3 regions of the Pseudofrankia coriaricola genome follow, and region 3 is predicted to be linked to each of the others. Evidence: riboswitches for the same ligand, from Rfam matches in the RefSeq annotation. Region 3 holds a riboswitch; each other region holds the start of a gene.
What was found. A riboswitch is a leader RNA that binds a small molecule or an ion and turns the genes downstream of it on or off. The one in region 3 is predicted to bind cobalamin.
Positions count from the first base shown of each region.

Region 1: linked by a shared signal. The riboswitch ahead of bluB (5,6-dimethylbenzimidazole synthase) and the one ahead of bluB (5,6-dimethylbenzimidazole synthase) in region 3 are both predicted to bind cobalamin.
Region 2: linked by a shared signal. The riboswitch ahead of bluB (5,6-dimethylbenzimidazole synthase) and the one ahead of bluB (5,6-dimethylbenzimidazole synthase) in region 3 are both predicted to bind cobalamin.

Region 1 is NZ_JASNFO010000117.1:36,217-40,131, reverse strand. It holds partial or broken gene QOZ89_RS41945 (transposase) at 107-322, shown strand; gene QOZ89_RS41940 (hypothetical protein) at 307-561, shown strand; gene QOZ89_RS41935 (nuclear transport factor 2 family protein) at 558-992, opposite strand; cobalamin riboswitch at 1,272-1,469, shown strand; gene bluB (5,6-dimethylbenzimidazole synthase) at 1,498-2,169, shown strand; gene QOZ89_RS41925 (VIT1/CCC1 transporter family protein) at 2,240-3,070, opposite strand; gene QOZ89_RS41920 (peroxiredoxin) at 3,067-3,714, opposite strand; gene QOZ89_RS41915 (hypothetical protein) at 3,764-3,915, opposite strand, start outside.
Region 2 is NZ_JASNFO010000038.1:80,954-84,868, forward strand. It holds gene QOZ89_RS20735 (hypothetical protein) at 1-84, opposite strand, end outside; gene QOZ89_RS20740 (sigma-70 family RNA polymerase sigma factor) at 81-575, opposite strand; partial or broken gene QOZ89_RS20745 (transposase) at 870-1,085, shown strand; gene QOZ89_RS20750 (hypothetical protein) at 1,070-1,324, shown strand; gene QOZ89_RS20755 (nuclear transport factor 2 family protein) at 1,321-1,755, opposite strand; cobalamin riboswitch at 2,035-2,232, shown strand; gene bluB (5,6-dimethylbenzimidazole synthase) at 2,261-2,932, shown strand; gene QOZ89_RS20765 (VIT1/CCC1 transporter family protein) at 3,003-3,833, opposite strand; gene QOZ89_RS20770 (peroxiredoxin) at 3,830-3,915, opposite strand, start outside.
Region 3 is NZ_JASNFO010000044.1:6,819-10,733, forward strand. It holds gene QOZ89_RS23535 (peroxiredoxin) at 1-612, shown strand, start outside; gene QOZ89_RS23540 (VIT1/CCC1 transporter family protein) at 609-1,439, shown strand; gene bluB (5,6-dimethylbenzimidazole synthase) at 1,510-2,181, opposite strand; cobalamin riboswitch at 2,210-2,407, opposite strand; gene QOZ89_RS23550 (nuclear transport factor 2 family protein) at 2,687-3,121, shown strand; gene QOZ89_RS23555 (hypothetical protein) at 3,118-3,372, opposite strand; partial or broken gene QOZ89_RS23560 (transposase) at 3,357-3,572, opposite strand; gene QOZ89_RS23565 (sigma-70 family RNA polymerase sigma factor) at 3,867-3,915, shown strand, end outside.

The DNA of each region.
Region 1 (3,915 bases), on a different contig from region 3:
TGATCGACCAGTGACTTGCTGGAGTAGCGGTCCGCGAACTGGGACGGCCACCGCGTGATCCTCTTCGAGAACCGACCAAAGAACTCGAAGACGGAGGAACACTGCGATGGCCGTGCGACCGACTGTGCCCGACGCGGAACTCGTCGGCAAGGAACTGATGATGGCGAGTCCGGATCTGCTGGGCGCGCTGGTGAAAAGGTTCGCGGATTCCCTGATGTCCGCGGAGGCGGACGCGCTGTGCGGAGCGGAATACGGTGAGATCTCGCCCGATCGGGTGAATCGTCGCAACGGTTACCGGAGCCGGGAGTGGGACACCCGGGCTCCCCGACCTGCGTCGGGTCGAGTTCGAGCTACCTGTGGGCCTGCCCCGTCGGCATCGACTGGTTCGTCATGCTCGCCGACACCGTTGACACCGACACCGTGGGGAAGGTCTTCCGTGCCGTCTACGCCCAGCCCCTCACCCCGCACCAGCTCACCCGGCTCTGGCCGGCTGGCCCCCGTATCGGCGGACCCGGCGCCCCTGCGACTCCTGAACGGCCGGCCATACGGATGAGGAGCTAATTCTCCACGAGGGCCTCGTTGGAGTACGTCCTGTCGAACAGGACATCGTTGGTGTGAATCGTGTCGTAGTATTCGCGCACGGACTGAATCGTGCTGCCGCGCACTTCGACGACAAAGCAGATCCGGTTGTCGTACGTCTTTCCGGCCGGCGACACCCCGCGCACCTCGGCTTCGACGACGACCCGATCTCCTTCCGCTGTTCCACTGGTGATGGTCATTTCTATCCCAGCCGGCATGACCGTTCCTACCAAGCCGAGCAGATCGACGAGCTTCTGCTTGGTGTATGTGCCCGCCAGCGGGATGTGCTCCGGCTTTCCGGACACCAACCACGTAGCCTTCTCGTCCATCAGGTCCATGGCGGCTTTGATGCGCCCCACCGACAGGTTCTCGAAGAAACTGAACACCATGTTCTTGTTTGCCGTCGTACTCAACCGCACTCCTTGTTGATCTTCGGCACGATTTGCCGCTAGCTCGATGACAAGCGGCCATGCTAACCCGCGGTCGGCGACGGCCCAGAGCTTCGCCGACCGGCAGCCGAGCTGACAGGCCCCGCCCGGAGTTCCGTGGCAGCCAGCGTGGCAGCCAAGCCGGTGGACGACGGCGGACGATCGGGGGACGCCGGCCAAACCGGGATCATCGGGCTCTGGTGTGGGCCTCGTCCAGACCGGCCAACGAGCCCGGCGGCGGGCACCAGGCCCTGATAGCGTGCACGGCGGCATCGTTTGCGGGGTGCCCCGGGTGACCGGGGAGAATCGGGAAGCCGGTGGAAGTCCGGCACGGGCCCGCCGCGGTAACCGGGGAGTCCCCGTCCACGCGCTCAGCGCGGCCACTGGACCTAACAGTCCGGGAAGGCGGACGGTCGGCGTCGATCCGGGAGTCCGAAGACCGGCCCCGCGCGGGTGCCGCCCTGGGGCGGCCGGACAGCGGGAGCCTGCCATGCCTACGCATCTGTACGACGTGATCCACCAGCGCCGCGACGTGCGCGGCCAGTTCACTGGCGCGCCGATCCCCAGCGAGATCCTCGAGCGGGTGCTCGAGGCCGCACACGCCGCGCCGAGTGTCGGACTCAGCCAGCCCTGGGACTTCATCCTCGTCACCGACCGGCGCACACGGCGGGCCTTTCACGCCCACGTTCGGTGCGAGCGGGAGGTCTTCGCCGCGTCGCTTGCCGAACAACGGGCCGCCCGCTTCAGCCGGATAAAGATCGACGGGGTGATGGAGTCGTCCCTGTCGCTGGTCGTGACCTACGACCAGCGACGCGGGGCGCCGGCGGTCCTGGGCCGACACGCCATCGCCGACGCAGGTCTTTACTCCGTCTGCCTGGCGATCCAGAACCTGTGGCTCGCGGCCACGGCCGAGGGTCTCGGCGTGGGATGGGTCTCCTTCTACCGGGAAGCGTTCGTCCGCGACCTGCTCGCCATCCCCGCGGACATCCGACCCGTCGCGTGGCTGTGCCTCGGACCGGTAACCCACCACGAATCCATCCCCGACCTCGAGCGCCACGGCTGGGCGAACCGGCGCCCGCTTCGCCAGGCGGTCCACCAGGAACGCTGGCATCCGACCGCCGACGACAACGACTGCGACTCGTCGAGAGCGCCGTCGACGTAGAAGTGGAAGAAGGCGTTGACGTACTTCAGCGGCACGCTCGCCTCCATCTCGGCGCGCGTCTCCTCGTCGGTCAACTCACTGTTGAGCCGAACAGCTTTCCGATGCTGTAGGTGGCTGCCGCTGCGGCCAGGATGATAGCCAGCTGGCGCAGCGCCCCACGCCTCATCGAGTGATCGCTGGAGCGGGCGATGCCGGCCCCGACGAGGATGCTGGCGATGGCGGTCAGGGCGATGGACACGGATACGGCGGGGACGCCGCGCAGGAACCACCAGGGCGCGAGCGGTATGAGGGCTCCCCCGGCGAAGTAGGCGAGCGATGTGGTCGCGGCGGTCAGTGGCGAGCCGAGCCCGGCGGGACTGATGCCAAACACGATCTGAGCGGTGAAGGCAAGAAACCGCTCCTCGTCCAGCGCGAGCTCTGCTGGCGCGGATTGCGCGGTTGCCCGGGCGAATCCCGCGGCCTCTAGGCGTGATGAGAGCTCGTCGAGCATCAATCGTGGGTTACGCGTGACCAGTTGCCGGATCTTGACAAGCAGGCCACCGTAGAGTTCGGCCTGACTGCGTACGGAGACCCATTCACCCGCAGCCATCGACAGCGCGCCGGCGAGCAGGCTGGCGAACCCGGCCAGACGGACGGTGCCGGGCGACGCGTGCGCGCCGGCCATGCCCAGAATGAGGCAGATGTTGGTGACGAGGCCGTCGTTAATGCCCAGCACCGCGGCTCGCGCGCCGCCACGCGCGACCCGGGCTACCTGGTCAGCAAGATCGGCTGCATCGAATGCCGGATCGGTGGGCCGACTCGCGGCGGTCGTGCGCAGCGGCCACGCCGGTCGGTGTGCTCGATACGCTCGGTGGCCGGCGGGCAGGAACGGAACGACCCCCGCGGGCACGTCCTCACTCATGCCCGGCCCAGCTCGGCGAGAGTGGACAGTACAGAGACGGCATGCTCCTGGACACCGGCGACGACATATGTCTTGCGGACGACGCCATCGGGATCGACCAGGTATGACACTCGAAGCGGAAAGGCGGCGTACTGGTCGTCTGGGTCCCGCTCGACCGCGAACAGGCGCCCCACGCTGTGGTCCACATCCGAAAGCAGCGGGAACTCGAAGCCCTGTTCCTCGGCCCAAGCCTTGTTCTCTTCAGGTGTGTCGAACGACAGGCCCACAATGAGACAGCCGGCTGCCTGAAACTGCTCGGCCTGGTCTCGTAGTTCCTGACCTTCGATGGTGCAGCCGGGCGACCCGGCCTTGGGATACCACCACAACAACGCCCAGTGCCCCGCAAGCGCAGTCGAGGCGACCAACCTCCCGTCCTGGTCCGGGAGGGCGAAGACAGGAACGCGGGCGCCTGGGTCGAGCATGTGGGCGATGCTATGTCGCCGACGGCCAGCTATCCGCGGCCGGGCGACCCCGCGACGCACTATCGCCACCTGGTGGCGCGGGACGGCGATCTCGACCTCTATCTCGTGGGGCCGACCACCCACACCGGCCATTGCGAGCAGCCTGCGCACCAGGAACACGACCGTGACACCACGGCCCGTCATGATCCCCGACCTCACCGCGTCGCACGCCTGGTGACCTGTGACCCTGGCCTCACACCGGCATGTGGTCCAGACGCCGCTGGCCGACCGGCTGGCGCGGCGACGACTGGCCGCGCTCACGCCCGGATATGTGCGGGCGGCGATCCGGCGCTGGCAGCAGGAGGGCCTGTCGGTGCCGACGGTGTCCGGCCGCTGGCTTGCCCT
Region 2 (3,915 bases), on a different contig from region 3:
GATCTGCTCGACCGGGGTGTCCATGGTGATGCCGTCCAGCGAATCCTTCAGCGCGTCCAGTACGTCCATGTCGCGGTCGCTCATTGCCCAACCTCCGGGTTGTCTGCGGTAACAAGGTGGCCGCGCAGTGTCGCAACGGCCCGCGACAGATGGGCGGCGACGGTTCCCGGGGCGATCCCGAGCACCTTGGCCGTGGTGCCGGTGTCGAGGTCGAGGAAGACCCGGTACGCGATCACTTCCCGCTGCCGCCGCGGCAGTTGACGCAGCACGGCCAGCAGTTGGGGGTCCAGACCGGGGTCACTGACCGTGCTGGCCGCGACGTCGGGAACACCGTCCAGCGCTACTTCCCGTCGCCGCCGACGCCACCACGAGACCCGGGTGTTGAGCGCCGTACGCACGATCCATGCGCGCGGCGCCGGATGGCGGCTGACTTTCGGCCACGCCATCCAGGCCCGAGTGAACGCCTCGGCGACCAGGTCCTCGGCCAGCTGCCGATCAGCCACGCTCGCCAAGACTGCCCGCAGGCATGCGTCCTGGCTGGCTTGGTAGAACTCCCTGAACTCCAGCTGCTTCACACCCCCTATACGCCGCAGCGCCTCGATCCGCTTACCTGAGACTCGGACTCGGACTCCGTGACGCGGGCTTCTTTCGCGGGACAACGACCGCCTCGCCGCACTGCGCCAGCAGACCGATGCCTGGCACCACGGCATGCGCGGCCGACCCACCTGGTGGCGCAGCGGCGACGGACGTGGTGTACGGGATGTGATCGACCAGTGACTTGCTGGAGTAGCGGTCCGCGAACTGGGACGGCCACCGCGTGATCCTCTTCGAGAACCGACCAAAGAACTCGAAGACGGAGGAACACTGCGATGGCCGTGCGACCGACTGTGCCCGACGCGGAACTCGTCGGCAAGGAACTGATGATGGCGAGTCCGGATCTGCTGGGCGCGCTGGTGAAAAGGTTCGCGGATTCCCTGATGTCCGCGGAGGCGGACGCGCTGTGCGGAGCGGAATACGGTGAGATCTCGCCCGATCGGGTGAATCGTCGCAACGGTTACCGGAGCCGGGAGTGGGACACCCGGGCTCCCCGACCTGCGTCGGGTCGAGTTCGAGCTACCTGTGGGCCTGCCCCGTCGGCATCGACTGGTTCGTCATGCTCGCCGACACCGTTGACACCGACACCGTGGGGAAGGTCTTCCGTGCCGTCTACGCCCAGCCCCTCACCCCGCACCAGCTCACCCGGCTCTGGCCGGCTGGCCCCCGTATCGGCGGACCCGGCGCCCCTGCGACTCCTGAACGGCCGGCCATACGGATGAGGAGCTAATTCTCCACGAGGGCCTCGTTGGAGTACGTCCTGTCGAACAGGACATCGTTGGTGTGAATCGTGTCGTAGTATTCGCGCACGGACTGAATCGTGCTGCCGCGCACTTCGACGACAAAGCAGATCCGGTTGTCGTACGTCTTTCCGGCCGGCGACACCCCGCGCACCTCGGCTTCGACGACGACCCGATCTCCTTCCGCTGTTCCACTGGTGATGGTCATTTCTATCCCAGCCGGCATGACCGTTCCTACCAAGCCGAGCAGATCGACGAGCTTCTGCTTGGTGTATGTGCCCGCCAGCGGGATGTGCTCCGGCTTTCCGGACACCAACCACGTAGCCTTCTCGTCCATCAGGTCCATGGCGGCTTTGATGCGCCCCACCGACAGGTTCTCGAAGAAACTGAACACCATGTTCTTGTTTGCCGTCGTACTCAACCGCACTCCTTGTTGATCTTCGGCACGATTTGCCGCTAGCTCGATGACAAGCGGCCATGCTAACCCGCGGTCGGCGACGGCCCAGAGCTTCGCCGACCGGCAGCCGAGCTGACAGGCCCCGCCCGGAGTTCCGTGGCAGCCAGCGTGGCAGCCAAGCCGGTGGACGACGGCGGACGATCGGGGGACGCCGGCCAAACCGGGATCATCGGGCTCTGGTGTGGGCCTCGTCCAGACCGGCCAACGAGCCCGGCGGCGGGCACCAGGCCCTGATAGCGTGCACGGCGGCATCGTTTGCGGGGTGCCCCGGGTGACCGGGGAGAATCGGGAAGCCGGTGGAAGTCCGGCACGGGCCCGCCGCGGTAACCGGGGAGTCCCCGTCCACGCGCTCAGCGCGGCCACTGGACCTAACAGTCCGGGAAGGCGGACGGTCGGCGTCGATCCGGGAGTCCGAAGACCGGCCCCGCGCGGGTGCCGCCCTGGGGCGGCCGGACAGCGGGAGCCTGCCATGCCTACGCATCTGTACGACGTGATCCACCAGCGCCGCGACGTGCGCGGCCAGTTCACTGGCGCGCCGATCCCCAGCGAGATCCTCGAGCGGGTGCTCGAGGCCGCACACGCCGCGCCGAGTGTCGGACTCAGCCAGCCCTGGGACTTCATCCTCGTCACCGACCGGCGCACACGGCGGGCCTTTCACGCCCACGTTCGGTGCGAGCGGGAGGTCTTCGCCGCGTCGCTTGCCGAACAACGGGCCGCCCGCTTCAGCCGGATAAAGATCGACGGGGTGATGGAGTCGTCCCTGTCGCTGGTCGTGACCTACGACCAGCGACGCGGGGCGCCGGCGGTCCTGGGCCGACACGCCATCGCCGACGCAGGTCTTTACTCCGTCTGCCTGGCGATCCAGAACCTGTGGCTCGCGGCCACGGCCGAGGGTCTCGGCGTGGGATGGGTCTCCTTCTACCGGGAAGCGTTCGTCCGCGACCTGCTCGCCATCCCCGCGGACATCCGACCCGTCGCGTGGCTGTGCCTCGGACCGGTAACCCACCACGAATCCATCCCCGACCTCGAGCGCCACGGCTGGGCGAACCGGCGCCCGCTTCGCCAGGCGGTCCACCAGGAACGCTGGCATCCGACCGCCGACGACAACGACTGCGACTCGTCGAGAGCGCCGTCGACGTAGAAGTGGAAGAAGGCGTTGACGTACTTCAGCGGCACGCTCGCCTCCATCTCGGCGCGCGTCTCCTCGTCGGTCAACTCACTGTTGAGCCGAACAGCTTTCCGATGCTGTAGGTGGCTGCCGCTGCGGCCAGGATGATAGCCAGCTGGCGCAGCGCCCCACGCCTCATCGAGTGATCGCTGGAGCGGGCGATGCCGGCCCCGACGAGGATGCTGGCGATGGCGGTCAGGGCGATGGACACGGATACGGCGGGGACGCCGCGCAGGAACCACCAGGGCGCGAGCGGTATGAGGGCTCCCCCGGCGAAGTAGGCGAGCGATGTGGTCGCGGCGGTCAGTGGCGAGCCGAGCCCGGCGGGACTGATGCCAAACACGATCTGAGCGGTGAAGGCAAGAAACCGCTCCTCGTCCAGCGCGAGCTCTGCTGGCGCGGATTGCGCGGTTGCCCGGGCGAATCCCGCGGCCTCTAGGCGTGATGAGAGCTCGTCGAGCATCAATCGTGGGTTACGCGTGACCAGTTGCCGGATCTTGACAAGCAGGCCACCGTAGAGTTCGGCCTGACTGCGTACGGAGACCCATTCACCCGCAGCCATCGACAGCGCGCCGGCGAGCAGGCTGGCGAACCCGGCCAGACGGACGGTGCCGGGCGACGCGTGCGCGCCGGCCATGCCCAGAATGAGGCAGATGTTGGTGACGAGGCCGTCGTTAATGCCCAGCACCGCGGCTCGCGCGCCGCCACGCGCGACCCGGGCTACCTGGTCAGCAAGATCGGCTGCATCGAATGCCGGATCGGTGGGCCGACTCGCGGCGGTCGTGCGCAGCGGCCACGCCGGTCGGTGTGCTCGATACGCTCGGTGGCCGGCGGGCAGGAACGGAACGACCCCCGCGGGCACGTCCTCACTCATGCCCGGCCCAGCTCGGCGAGAGTGGACAGTACAGAGACGGCATGCTCCTGGACACCGGCGACGACATATGTCTTGCGGACGA
Region 3 (3,915 bases):
CGCAGGCTGCTCGCAATGGCCGGTGTGGGTGGTCGGCCCCACGAGATAGAGGTCGAGATCGCCGTCCCGCGCCACCAGGTGGCGATAGTGCGTCGCGGGGTCGCCCGGCCGCGGATAGCTGGCCGTCGGCGACATAGCATCGCCCACATGCTCGACCCAGGCGCCCGCGTTCCTGTCTTCGCCCTCCCGGACCAGGACGGGAGGTTGGTCGCCTCGACTGCGCTTGCGGGGCACTGGGCGTTGTTGTGGTGGTATCCCAAGGCCGGGTCGCCCGGCTGCACCATCGAAGGTCAGGAACTACGAGACCAGGCCGAGCAGTTTCAGGCAGCCGGCTGTCTCATTGTGGGCCTGTCGTTCGACACACCTGAAGAGAACAAGGCTTGGGCCGAGGAACAGGGCTTCGAGTTCCCGCTGCTTTCGGATGTGGACCACAGCGTGGGGCGCCTGTTCGCGGTCGAGCGGGACCCAGACGACCAGTACGCCGCCTTTCCGCTTCGAGTGTCATACCTGGTCGATCCCGATGGCGTCGTCCGCAAGACATATGTCGTCGCCGGTGTCCAGGAGCATGCCGTCTCTGTACTGTCCACTCTCGCCGAGCTGGGCCGGGCATGAGTGAGGACGTGCCCGCGGGGGTCGTTCCGTTCCTGCCCGCCGGCCACCGAGCGTATCGAGCACACCGACCGGCGTGGCCGCTGCGCACGACCGCCGCGAGTCGGCCCACCGATCCGGCATTCGATGCAGCCGATCTTGCTGACCAGGTAGCCCGGGTCGCGCGTGGCGGCGCGCGAGCCGCGGTGCTGGGCATTAACGACGGCCTCGTCACCAACATCTGCCTCATTCTGGGCATGGCCGGCGCGCACGCGTCGCCCGGCACCGTCCGTCTGGCCGGGTTCGCCAGCCTGCTCGCCGGCGCGCTGTCGATGGCTGCGGGTGAATGGGTCTCCGTACGCAGTCAGGCCGAACTCTACGGTGGCCTGCTTGTCAAGATCCGGCAACTGGTCACGCGTAACCCACGATTGATGCTCGACGAGCTCTCATCACGCCTAGAGGCCGCGGGATTCGCCCGGGCAACCGCGCAATCCGCGCCAGCAGAGCTCGCGCTGGACGAGGAGCGGTTTCTTGCCTTCACCGCTCAGATCGTGTTTGGCATCAGTCCCGCCGGGCTCGGCTCGCCACTGACCGCCGCGACCACATCGCTCGCCTACTTCGCCGGGGGAGCCCTCATACCGCTCGCGCCCTGGTGGTTCCTGCGCGGCGTCCCCGCCGTATCCGTGTCCATCGCCCTGACCGCCATCGCCAGCATCCTCGTCGGGGCCGGCATCGCCCGCTCCAGCGATCACTCGATGAGGCGTGGGGCGCTGCGCCAGCTGGCTATCATCCTGGCCGCAGCGGCAGCCACCTACAGCATCGGAAAGCTGTTCGGCTCAACAGTGAGTTGACCGACGAGGAGACGCGCGCCGAGATGGAGGCGAGCGTGCCGCTGAAGTACGTCAACGCCTTCTTCCACTTCTACGTCGACGGCGCTCTCGACGAGTCGCAGTCGTTGTCGTCGGCGGTCGGATGCCAGCGTTCCTGGTGGACCGCCTGGCGAAGCGGGCGCCGGTTCGCCCAGCCGTGGCGCTCGAGGTCGGGGATGGATTCGTGGTGGGTTACCGGTCCGAGGCACAGCCACGCGACGGGTCGGATGTCCGCGGGGATGGCGAGCAGGTCGCGGACGAACGCTTCCCGGTAGAAGGAGACCCATCCCACGCCGAGACCCTCGGCCGTGGCCGCGAGCCACAGGTTCTGGATCGCCAGGCAGACGGAGTAAAGACCTGCGTCGGCGATGGCGTGTCGGCCCAGGACCGCCGGCGCCCCGCGTCGCTGGTCGTAGGTCACGACCAGCGACAGGGACGACTCCATCACCCCGTCGATCTTTATCCGGCTGAAGCGGGCGGCCCGTTGTTCGGCAAGCGACGCGGCGAAGACCTCCCGCTCGCACCGAACGTGGGCGTGAAAGGCCCGCCGTGTGCGCCGGTCGGTGACGAGGATGAAGTCCCAGGGCTGGCTGAGTCCGACACTCGGCGCGGCGTGTGCGGCCTCGAGCACCCGCTCGAGGATCTCGCTGGGGATCGGCGCGCCAGTGAACTGGCCGCGCACGTCGCGGCGCTGGTGGATCACGTCGTACAGATGCGTAGGCATGGCAGGCTCCCGCTGTCCGGCCGCCCCAGGGCGGCACCCGCGCGGGGCCGGTCTTCGGACTCCCGGATCGACGCCGACCGTCCGCCTTCCCGGACTGTTAGGTCCAGTGGCCGCGCTGAGCGCGTGGACGGGGACTCCCCGGTTACCGCGGCGGGCCCGTGCCGGACTTCCACCGGCTTCCCGATTCTCCCCGGTCACCCGGGGCACCCCGCAAACGATGCCGCCGTGCACGCTATCAGGGCCTGGTGCCCGCCGCCGGGCTCGTTGGCCGGTCTGGACGAGGCCCACACCAGAGCCCGATGATCCCGGTTTGGCCGGCGTCCCCCGATCGTCCGCCGTCGTCCACCGGCTTGGCTGCCACGCTGGCTGCCACGGAACTCCGGGCGGGGCCTGTCAGCTCGGCTGCCGGTCGGCGAAGCTCTGGGCCGTCGCCGACCGCGGGTTAGCATGGCCGCTTGTCATCGAGCTAGCGGCAAATCGTGCCGAAGATCAACAAGGAGTGCGGTTGAGTACGACGGCAAACAAGAACATGGTGTTCAGTTTCTTCGAGAACCTGTCGGTGGGGCGCATCAAAGCCGCCATGGACCTGATGGACGAGAAGGCTACGTGGTTGGTGTCCGGAAAGCCGGAGCACATCCCGCTGGCGGGCACATACACCAAGCAGAAGCTCGTCGATCTGCTCGGCTTGGTAGGAACGGTCATGCCGGCTGGGATAGAAATGACCATCACCAGTGGAACAGCGGAAGGAGATCGGGTCGTCGTCGAAGCCGAGGTGCGCGGGGTGTCGCCGGCCGGAAAGACGTACGACAACCGGATCTGCTTTGTCGTCGAAGTGCGCGGCAGCACGATTCAGTCCGTGCGCGAATACTACGACACGATTCACACCAACGATGTCCTGTTCGACAGGACGTACTCCAACGAGGCCCTCGTGGAGAATTAGCTCCTCATCCGTATGGCCGGCCGTTCAGGAGTCGCAGGGGCGCCGGGTCCGCCGATACGGGGGCCAGCCGGCCAGAGCCGGGTGAGCTGGTGCGGGGTGAGGGGCTGGGCGTAGACGGCACGGAAGACCTTCCCCACGGTGTCGGTGTCAACGGTGTCGGCGAGCATGACGAACCAGTCGATGCCGACGGGGCAGGCCCACAGGTAGCTCGAACTCGACCCGACGCAGGTCGGGGAGCCCGGGTGTCCCACTCCCGGCTCCGGTAACCGTTGCGACGATTCACCCGATCGGGCGAGATCTCACCGTATTCCGCTCCGCACAGCGCGTCCGCCTCCGCGGACATCAGGGAATCCGCGAACCTTTTCACCAGCGCGCCCAGCAGATCCGGACTCGCCATCATCAGTTCCTTGCCGACGAGTTCCGCGTCGGGCACAGTCGGTCGCACGGCCATCGCAGTGTTCCTCCGTCTTCGAGTTCTTTGGTCGGTTCTCGAAGAGGATCACGCGGTGGCCGTCCCAGTTCGCGGACCGCTACTCCAGCAAGTCACTGGTCGATCACATCCCGTACACCACGTCCGTCGCCGCTGCGCCACCAGGTGGGTCGGCCGCGCATGCCGTGGTGCCAGGCATCGGTCTGCTGGCGCAGTGCGGCGAGGCGGTCGTTGTCCCGCGAAAGAAGCCCGCGTCACGGAGTCCGAGTCCGAGTCTCAGGTAAGCGGATCGAGGCGCTGCGGCGTATAGGGGGTGTGAAGCAGCTGGAGTTCAGGGAGTTCTACCAAGCCAGCCAGGACGCAT